Regions from separate parts of the Serratia sp. LTN-2 genome, predicted to be linked through region 3. Evidence: predicted binding sites of a transcription regulator. Region 3 holds the regulator's gene; each other region holds the start of a gene.
The links. The regulator PurR, encoded in region 3, represses purine synthesis genes. The targets are predictions, from matches to a motif close to CANGCAAACGTTTGCNTG.

Region 1 (3,277 bases), on a different contig from region 3:
GGACGGATTTTCGCCTTACGGCCGCCGTCGATGCACAGCGTCACCATCTCCGCCTCCAGCGAACCGCTCGCCGCCCCGCTCAGCTCGGACACCGGCGCCCAATCGACGCTCATCTGCAGATAATCTTCAATCGCGTGCGCCCGCGCCATTTCCTGCGGCGTGCACAGGCTGACCGCCAGTCCGCTCAGGCCGGCGCGGCCGGTGCGGCCAATGCGGTGCACATGCACTTCGGGATCGAACGCCAGCTCGTAGTTAACCACCAGCTCCAGCTCTTTGATATCCAGGCCGCGAGCGGCGACGTCGGTGGCCACCAACACCCGGCAACTGCGGTTGGCGAAACGTACCAACACCTGATCGCGATCGCGCTGCTCCAGATCGCCATGCAGCGCCAGTGCGCTGATGTTGCGGGCCTCCAGGGCTTCAAGCACCGTCTGGCAATCGCGCTTGGTATTGCAGAACACCACGCAGGACGCGGGTTGATGATGGCGAATCGCCGACACCAGCAGCGCCGGGCGCTGATCGCGGGTGGTCTCATAGAAGCGTTGTTCGATGGAAGTCTGCGCTTCGCCATCGTCCACCTCGACGCTCAGCGGCTGGCGCTGAACGCGCTCGCTGATGCGCTCGATGCCCGCCGGATAAGTGGCGGAGAACAGCAACGTCTGGCGCTGCGGCGGCGTGTAGCTGATAACATCGTCGATATCGTCGGCAAACCCCATGTCCAGCATGCGATCGGCCTCGTCCAGCACCAGCATTTTCAGCTCGTCCAACTGCAGCGTTTTCTTGCGCAGGTGCTCCTGGATACGGCCCGGCGTCCCCACCACGATGTGTGGCGCATGCACCAGCGAATCGAGCTGTGGCCCCAACGGCTGGCCGCCGCACAGCGTCAGGATCTTGATGTTCTGCGTGAAACGCGCCAGGCGGCGCAGCTCTTTGCTGACCTGATCGGCCAGCTCGCGGGTCGGGCAAAGCACCAGCGCCTGTGTGGCGACCTGACCGACGACGATGCTGTTCAGCAGGCCAATGCCGAACGCCGCCGTTTTACCGCTGCCGGTTTTCGCCTTGGCGCGCACGTCCCGCCCTTGCAGGATGGCGGGCAACGCGGCGGCCTGCACCGGCGTCATTTCGGCGTACCCCAGTTCGTTGAGGTTGGCCAACTGTTCGGCTGGCAGCGGCAGGGAAGAAAAAGAAACTGTGCTCACGGCGATAACTCTTATATGGCGAATGAAATGGCGGCGCGCCCGCAGGTTGGCGCCGAATCAGCGGTAAATGATAACAGAGATGGGCGGCGTTACGGGCTGCGGGCATAAAAAAACCCGCCGGCGGCGGGTTTCTTGGCAACGCTGTCGTTAAATAGCAACGACGTTGGCTGCAGCCGGGCCACGTTGGCTGTCCTGGATGGAGAACTCAACCTGCTGGCCTTCAGCCAGGGTCTTGAAACCATCGCTAACGATAGCGGAAAAATGCACGAAAACGTCTTTAGAGCCATCGGCAGGGGTAATGAAGCCGAAACCTTTGCTTTCGTTGAACCATTTAACGTGACCAGTGATCTTGCTCATTTGTGTTTCCTTTACTTGATAAACCTGCCTTGACGGCACGAGACGCGAAAACCTTGTGATAAGTAGGCCTTCTTTCGCCGTCGGTTATTAACGCATAATCGCCCATGCAGGGCAAATATTTCTGCTCGTTATAAAAACAGTCAGTTAGCAACAAAACTGGCGCGACGGCTGTGCACGCAATCGTTTTCGTATATACTGCCCGCCGATCATCAATCCGCTTACTTTCACCGATCCAGGTACGAAACTATGTTAACGATTGGAACCGCCCTGCGCCCTTCCGCCACCCGCGTCATGTTGCTCGGCTCCGGCGAGTTGGGCAAAGAAGTCGCCATTGAATGCCAGCGCCTAGGTCTGGAAGTGATCGCCGTCGATCGCTACGCCGATGCGCCCGCCATGCATGTGGCGCACCGCAGCCACGTCATCAATATGCTGGACGGCGACGCGCTGAAAGCCGTTATCGAACAAGAACGGCCGGACTATATCGTTCCCGAAATCGAAGCGATCGCCACCGCCATGCTGGTGGAGCTTGAACATCAAGGGCACCGCGTCGTGCCCTGCGCCGAAGCCACGCGCCTGACCATGAACCGCGAAGGCATTCGCCGTCTGGCGGCGGAAGATCTCGGTTTGCCCACCTCGAGCTATCGCTTTGCCGACAGCGAGGCCGCCTTCCGCCAGGCGGTTGAACATATCGGCTACCCGTGCATCGTCAAACCGGTGATGAGCTCCTCCGGTAAAGGCCAAAGCCTGATCCGCACGCCCGACCAGTTGCAACAGGCCTGGGATTATGCCCAACAGGGCGGCCGGGCCGGCGGCGGCAGAGTGATCGTCGAAGGGCTGGTAAGATTTGACTTTGAAATTACGCTGCTGACCATCAGCGCAGTGGATGGCGTGCATTTCTGCGAGCCGATCGGGCATCGTCAGGAAGACGGAGATTATCGCGAATCCTGGCAGCCGCAGCGCATGTCGGCCACGGCGCTGAACCGCGCTCAGGCGATCGCGGAGAAAGTCGTGAAAGCCCTGGGCGGTTTCGGCCTGTTCGGCGTGGAGCTGTTCGTCTGTGGCGACGACGTGATCTTCAGCGAAGTGTCGCCACGCCCGCATGATACCGGCATGGTCACGTTGATTTCACAGGATCTGTCCGAGTTCGCCCTGCACGTTCGCGCGTTTCTCGGCTTGCCGATCGGCGCCATTCGCCAGTTCGGCCCTTCTGCCTCGGCGGTGATCCTGCCGCAGCTCACCAGCAGCGATGTGCGTTTCAGCGGGTTGGAAAACGCATTGCGCGGGCACAACCAGCTGCGTCTGTTCGGCAAACCGGAAATCGCCGGGCAACGCCGTCTTGGCGTTGCGCTGGCCACCGCGGACACCACTGAACACGCGGTGGAGCGAGCGAAGCAGGCCGCCGCCGCCGTGGCGGTTGAAAGCTGAAACTGACGGGGCCGCTTACGCGGCCCCGATAACATCAATAATCTTCGTCTTCTTCGGCATCGTCATCCCGCGATGCATCCGGCGCGACTTCATGCTGCTCGTCTTCATCATCGTCATCGAACAATACTGCAACCTGAGCGCCCTGATGCTTCTCACGAATTTCCTGCGCAACGCGAGCAATGGCTTCACCGCTGCTCATGCCCTGTTCCATCAGTTGATGGATGCGATCCGCCGCTTCCTGCTGCTCCGCGTGACTCAGTAATGGCATACCTGCATGCATGTGTCGTTCTCTCCGG
Region 2 (3,277 bases), on a different contig from region 3:
ACACCGCCGCGCCGCCGATCACCCAGGTGCTGTAAACCTTGGTGATGGCCATCACGCCGATGTTCTCGCCGTAGGTGGTGTTCGGCGTGGAGCCGAAGAAACCGGAGAATACCGTCGAGATGCCGTTGGCGAACATCGAGCGGTGCAGTCCCGGATCGCGGATCAGATCTTTTTTCACAATGTTGGCGGTCACCACCAGATGCCCGACGTGCTCGGCGATCACCACCAGCGCCGCCGGGAGGATGGTGAAGATGGCGAACCACTCAAAGCGCGGGGTGTAGAAGGTCGGCAGTGCGAACCAGTGCGCCTCGCGGATCGGGGTCAAATCCACCACGCCCATGAAGAACGACAGCGCATAGCCCACCAGCACGCCGATCAGGATCGGAATAATCGCCAGGAAGCCGCGGAACAGCACCGAGCCGAGCACCGTGACCGCCAGCGTCACCAGAGAAATGGTGATGGTGGTCGAGTCGGCGCTGGCGCCTTCCGCCGGCAGCAGCCCCGCCATGTTGGCCGCCACGCCCGCCAACTCCAGGCCGATGACGGCAACGATCGCCCCCATCGCCGCTGGCGGGAACATCACGTCCAGCCAGCCGGTGCCGGCCTTTTTCACGATCAGCGCCACCAGGCAGAACAGCACGCCGCACATGATGAAACCGCCCAACGCCACTTCGTAACCGAGCGGCAACAGCAGCAGCACCGGCGAGATAAACGCGAAGCTGGAACCGAGATAGGCCGGGATCTTGCCTTTACAGATGAACAGATACAGCAGCGTGCCGATACCGTTGAACAGCAGTACGGTCGCCGGGTTGATCTTGAACAAGATAGGCACCAGCACGGTGGCGCCGAACATGGCGAACAGGTGCTGGAAGCTGAGCGGAATGGTCTGGAGCAGCGGCGGGCGCTCGCTGACGCCGATGGCGCGACGGGTCATGTGTGCTTTTCCTCTGAGTCATTAATCGTTATGCAAGCTGAATTGTCTATGCTCAATGGATTTCAGGTTACAGCCAGGCGGCCAGGGCAATAATCCCCAGGAGCTTATATCAAATAAGTGACTGGGGTTATTGCCTGCAGCCAACAACGCTGTAGCTTGAAGGACGAAGAGCATAAAAAAGCCGACTCGTTAAGTCGGCTCAAATGTTTACTTGGTACCAAATATCTTGTCGCCCGCATCGCCCAGGCCAGGCACGATGTAGCCCTTGTCGTTCAGGCACTGATCGATGGAAGCGGTGTACAGCTCAACGTCCGGGTGCGCTTTCTCCAGCGCGGCGATGCCTTCCGGCGCCGCCACCAGCACCAGCACCTTGATGCTGTGGCAGCCGGCTTTTTTCAGCAGATCGATAGTGGCGATCATCGAACCGCCGGTGGCCAGCATCGGGTCGACGACCAGCGCCATGCGCTCTTCGATGTTGGAAACCAGCTTCTGGAAGTACGGCACCGGCTCCAGGGTTTCTTCGTCGCGGTAAACGCCCACCACGCTGATGCGCGCGCTCGGCACGTGCTCCAGCACCCCTTCCATCATGCCCAGGCCTGCGCGCAGGATAGGCACCACGGTAATCTTTTTCCCTTTGATCTGTTCCACTTCAACTGGCCCGCACCAGCCTTCGATGGTGACTTTTTCCGTCTCCAGATCGGCGGTCGCTTCATAGGTCAGTAAACTACCCACTTCTGAGGCCAGCTCACGGAAGCGTTTGGTGCTGATGTCATTTTCGCGCATCAGGCCAAGCTTGTGTTTTACCAGCGGGTGTTTCACCTCAACGATCTTCATCATTTTTCTCCTATTAAGGTGGTTGCGGCCAAAAAAATCGCGGGATTATACCTCCTTTTTTTCGCCGCGCCACCCACAATAGCCCGATCGGGATCAACAAAAGTTTGAATATCAGTATAGATGACGAAAAAGCGGAGCCGGTTCACAAGCCGCTCGCAAACGTTTGCCTGCGCTGTTAGAATTGCCGCGCCTTATTCCGGAATCAACATCGGAAGCACAGTTTTCAAACCGCAAATCGTCGTGGGGAATCGCGCAGTGACCGACAAAACCTCTCTCAGCTATAAAGACGCAGGTGTCGATATCGATGCAGGCAACGCATTGGTAGACCGCATCAAAGGTGTAGTTAAACAGACCCGTCGCCCGGAAGTGATGGGCGGTCTGGGCGGGTTTGGCGCCCTGTGTGCGTTGCCGCAGAAATACCGCGAGCCGGTGCTGGTTTCCGGTACCGACGGCGTGGGCACCAAGCTGCGTCTGGCGATGGATCTGAAACGCCACGACACTATCGGCATCGATCTGGTGGCGATGTGCGTCAACGATCTGGTGGTTCAGGGCGCCGAGCCGCTGTTCTTCCTCGACTACTACGCCACCGGCAAACTGGACGTAGACACTGCGGCCAGCGTGATCACCGGCATCGCCGAAGGCTGCAAACAGTCCGGCTGTGCGTTGGTGGGCGGCGAAACCGCTGAAATGCCGGGCATGTACCACGGCGAAGACTACGACGTGGCCGGTTTCTGCGTCGGCGTGGTCGAAAAATCCGAGATCATCGACGGCAGCAAAGTGCAGTCCGGCGACGCGCTGATCGCTCTGGGCGCTTCCGGCCCGCACTCCAACGGTTACTCGCTGGTGCGCAAGATCCTGGAAGTGAGCAACACCGATCCGACCGCCACCCAGCTGGAAGGCAAGCCGCTGGCCGACCACCTGCTGGCACCGACCAAGATTTACGTGAAGTCCGTGCTGGAGCTGATCGAGAAGGCGGACGTCCACGCCATCGCTCACCTCACCGGCGGCGGCTTCTGGGAAAACATTCCGCGCGTGCTGCCGGAAGGCATGCAGGCGGTGATCGACGAAGCCAGCTGGCAGTGGCCGGCGGTGTTCACCTGGCTGCAGCAGGCCGGCAACGTCAGCCGTCATGAAATGTACCGCACCTTCAACTGCGGCGTAGGCATGGTTATCGCCCTGCCGGAAGCCGAAGTGGAAGCGGCCATCACGCTGCTGACCGCGGCAGGTGAAAAAGCGTGGAAAATCGGTAAACTGACCGCCTCTTCCGACGAACAACAAGTGGTCATCAACTGATGAAAAAGATCGTGGTGTTGGTCTCCGGCCAGGGGAGCAATCTCCAGGCGCTGATTGACGCCTGCCAGCAGGGCCGCATCGCCGCCGAAATCGTGGCGGTGTTCAGCAACAAGGCGCAGGCTTACGGCCTGCAACGCGCCGAAGCGGCGGGCATCGCCGCCCAGGCGCTGGATGCCAAGGCTTACGCCGATCGCGCGGCGTTCGACGCCGCGCTGG
Region 3 (3,277 bases):
ACGGTCGACCACCAGCGCTTGCCAGATGGCGGTGGCGGAACAGACGCCGACGGCCTGAATAAAGCGCAGGATCCACAGCTGCAGGGCGTTTTCCACCCACAGCATGCCGAGGCAGCCGAGGGCGAACAGCGTCAGGCCAATCAATAATACCGGTTTACGCCCCAGGCGATCGGAGAGCGGCCCCCACAGCAGCTGCGCGAAGGCGAAGCCGGCCAGGAAGATGCTCAGGCTGGCGCTCACGGCGCCGGCGGAGATTTGCAGTTCTTCGCGCATGGCGCCGAAGGCAGGCAGATACATATCGGTCGCCAGATAACCCAACATGCTCAGGCCGGCGAGGTAGAACATAAAGCCAAAAGAATTTCGCATGGTATTTCTCGTTAATATTTTAGTGTCGCAGGTTTTTAGCGCCGGCCAGTGTATCCGGCTGGATCTCTGCTTGTGAAACGGTAATATTTGCAAAGTGCTGTTAAAAAAATTGAAGGCAAAGCGATGTGGTCTGAATATTCACTTGAAGTCGTCGACGCGGTAGCGCGCACCGGCAGTTTCAGCGCGGCGGCGCAGGAGCTGCACCGGGTGCCGTCGGCGGTGAGTTATACCGTGCGGCAGCTGGAGCAATGGCTGGCGGTGCCGCTGTTTGAGCGGCGTCACCGCGATGTGGAGCTGACGCCGGCCGGTGCGTTGTTTATCAAGGATGCGCGAGCTGTTATCAAAAAAATGCTCGACACCCGCCGGCACTGTCAGCAGGTGGCCAACGGTTGGCGCGGTCAGCTGAATATCGCGGTGGATATCATCGTCAAACCGCAGCGCAGCCGCCAGCTGGTACTGGATTTCTACCGCCATTTCCCCGACGTCGAGTTGATGCTGCAACCCGAGGTGTTCAACGGCGTCTGGGATGCGCTGGCGGACGGCAGGGCGGACATGGCGATCGGTGCCACGCGTGCGGTGCCGGTCGGCGGCGGTTTTGCCTTCCGCGACATGGGCTATATGAACTGGCTGTGCGTAGTCAGCCCGCAACACCCGCTGGCGCAGCTGGCGGGGCCGCTGCACGACGATCAGTTGCGGCCGTACCCTTCGCTTTGTCTGGAGGACACCTCGCGCAATTTGCCCAAGCGCGTCACCTGGACGCTGGATAACCAGCGGCGGCTGGTGGTGCCGGACTGGACGTCGGCGCTCGACTGTTTGTGCGCCGGGCTGTGCGTCGGCATGATGCCGGCACATCGGGCGCTGCCGCTGGTGCAGCGCGGTGAGCTGAAGGCGTTGCAGCTGCAGCAGCCGTTTCCCGCCAGCCCTTGCTGCCTGACCTGGCAGCAGGATAAACCGTCACCGGCGATGAGTTGGCTACTGGCGTATCTGGGCGATGGGGAGACGCTGAATCAGGAGTGGCTGAGCGAGGCGGCACCGGAAGCCGTGCAGGCTTCCGGCTCAGGGGATTAGCGGCGGTAGTCGATGAACGGGCCATCGGCGACCGAGCGGCGTTCGATCAGCTTCGGATGCACTTCGATCACCTGCGACTCTTCGCGCTTGCTGATGATGCGATCCAGCAGCATGGTGAAGGCCATTTCGCCCAGGCGTTCTTTCGGCTGATGAATGGTGGTCAGCGCCGGGGTGAAGTAGCGGGCGTTGCGCACGTTGTCGTAGCCGATTACGGAAATATCCTGCGGCACCCGCAGCCCCAGTTCGTCGGCGGCGCAGATGGCGCCCATCGCCATGATGTCGCCGCCGCAGAATACCGCAGTCGGCCGCTGTTTTTGCGACAGGATCTGGTGCATCGCCTTGTAACCGGATTCCGGCTCGAAGTCGCCCTGCACGATCCACTCTTCGCGAATGTCGATCTGCGCTTCCTGCAGCGCCTTCATAAAGCCTTGATGACGGCCGCCGCCGGTATTGCGCGACAGCTGGCCCGGGATGGCGCCGATATCGCGGTGGCCGCGTTCTATCAGGTAACGGCCGGCCAGATAGCCGCCTTCGAAGGCGTTATCGATGATGGTGTCGGTGAAGTCGCCGCGCGCCGCGCCCCAGTCCATCACCACCATCGGGATGTTACGGTAGTCTTCCAGCATGCCCAGCAGCTGATCCGGGTATTCGGAACACATCACCAGCAGGCCGTCGACGCGCTTTTGCGCCAGCATCGCCAGGTAGGCGCGCTGTTTGTCCAGGTTGTTGTGCGAGTTGCACAGGATCAGGGTGTAGCCTTTGCTGTAGCAACTGTTTTCCACCGCTTCGATCACTTCGGCGAAGTAGGGGGCTTCACTCGAGGTGGCCAGCAGGCCGATCGACTTGGTGTGATTGACTTTCAGGCTGCGCGCCACGGCGCTCGGCGAGTAGTGCAGTTCTTTGATGGCGGCCCACACGGCCGCTTTGGTCTCTTCGGCGACGAAACGAGTCTTATTGATGACGTGCGAAACGGTGGTGGTGGAAACGCCCGCGCGTTTGGCCACATCTTTAATCGTTGCCATGTAAGGAATGACTCCTGAACTCACATGTTTACAGCATGTAAGTGTGATGTTAATCGTTTGCCTACGTAGATCCTTCTCCAGAGAAGCGAAAACTGAGTTTTTAGTGTGTTGAAGTCTTCAGCGCTTAATCAGGAGGGGCATGGATGCCGGTACGCAGTTGTGAACTGCGAATTTTGTCGCATATTGAGCAAAAGTGGAAGAGGTAATCGATATTATAAACCGGGAAATGATAACAAGATTTTATCGGCGAACTGTGGGAAAATGATTTGACGTACTAATTGTACGCCTTTTATCCTTAGGAAAGCCCATTTTAAAGGAGTTGTCATGGATACCGAATTGAAGATGTCGCTGTTCACCACCGTTTGCGCGCTGGCGGTCATTATCGCTTTCAGCTTCGTTGCCGCGTTGAACTGATTTCCCTCCGGCGCTAAAAAAGGCGCAGCTTGGCTGCGCCTCGTCACATCAGAAACCGGTGCTTACGCTAGGTTTTCCGCTGCGAAGGTCCAGTTGACCAACGCCCAGAAGTTTTCCAGGTATTTTGGACGCGCATTGCGGTAATCGATGTAATACGCGTGTTCCCACACGTCAACGGTCAGCAGCGGTTTGTCTTCACCGGTCAGCGGGGTTGCCGCGTTAGAGGTGTTGACGATCGCCAGCGCGCCGTCCGGTTTTTTCACCAGCCAGGTCCAGCCGGCGCCGAAGTTTTTCACGGCGGCATCGGTGAACTGCTCTTTGAACGCAGCGAAAGAGCCGAAGGACTTGACGATCGCCGCCGCCAGTTCGCCCTGCGGTTCACCGCCGCCCTGTGGCGACAGGCAGTG

Region 1: a site for PurR is predicted at 1,730-1,747, ahead of purT (formate-dependent phosphoribosylglycinamide formyltransferase). Genes of this name have one in related genera too.
Region 2: a site for PurR is predicted at 1,921-1,938, ahead of purM (phosphoribosylformylglycinamidine cyclo-ligase). Genes of this name have one in related genera too.

Annotation. Positions count from the first base shown of each region.
Region 1 is NZ_JCAXDO010000001.1:582,959-586,235, forward strand. Features, by position in the region: gene dbpA (ATP-dependent RNA helicase DbpA) at 1-1,199, opposite strand, end outside; gene cspE (transcription antiterminator/RNA stability regulator CspE) at 1,347-1,556, opposite strand; gene purT (formate-dependent phosphoribosylglycinamide formyltransferase) at 1,803-2,981, shown strand; gene AC6BYQ_RS02690 (YoaH family protein) at 3,016-3,261, opposite strand.
Region 2 is NZ_JCAXDO010000007.1:211,575-214,851, reverse strand. Features, by position in the region: gene uraA (uracil permease) at 1-934, opposite strand, end outside; gene upp (uracil phosphoribosyltransferase) at 1,142-1,768, opposite strand; gene purM (phosphoribosylformylglycinamidine cyclo-ligase) at 2,024-3,061, shown strand; gene purN (phosphoribosylglycinamide formyltransferase) at 3,061-3,277, shown strand, end outside.
Region 3 is NZ_JCAXDO010000011.1:105,534-108,810, reverse strand. Features, by position in the region: gene punC (purine nucleoside transporter PunC) at 1-366, opposite strand, end outside; gene punR (DNA-binding transcriptional activator PunR) at 490-1,434, shown strand; gene purR (HTH-type transcriptional repressor PurR) at 1,431-2,456, opposite strand; gene cydH (cytochrome bd-I oxidase subunit CydH) at 2,781-2,870, shown strand; gene sodB (superoxide dismutase [Fe]) at 2,933-3,277, opposite strand, start outside.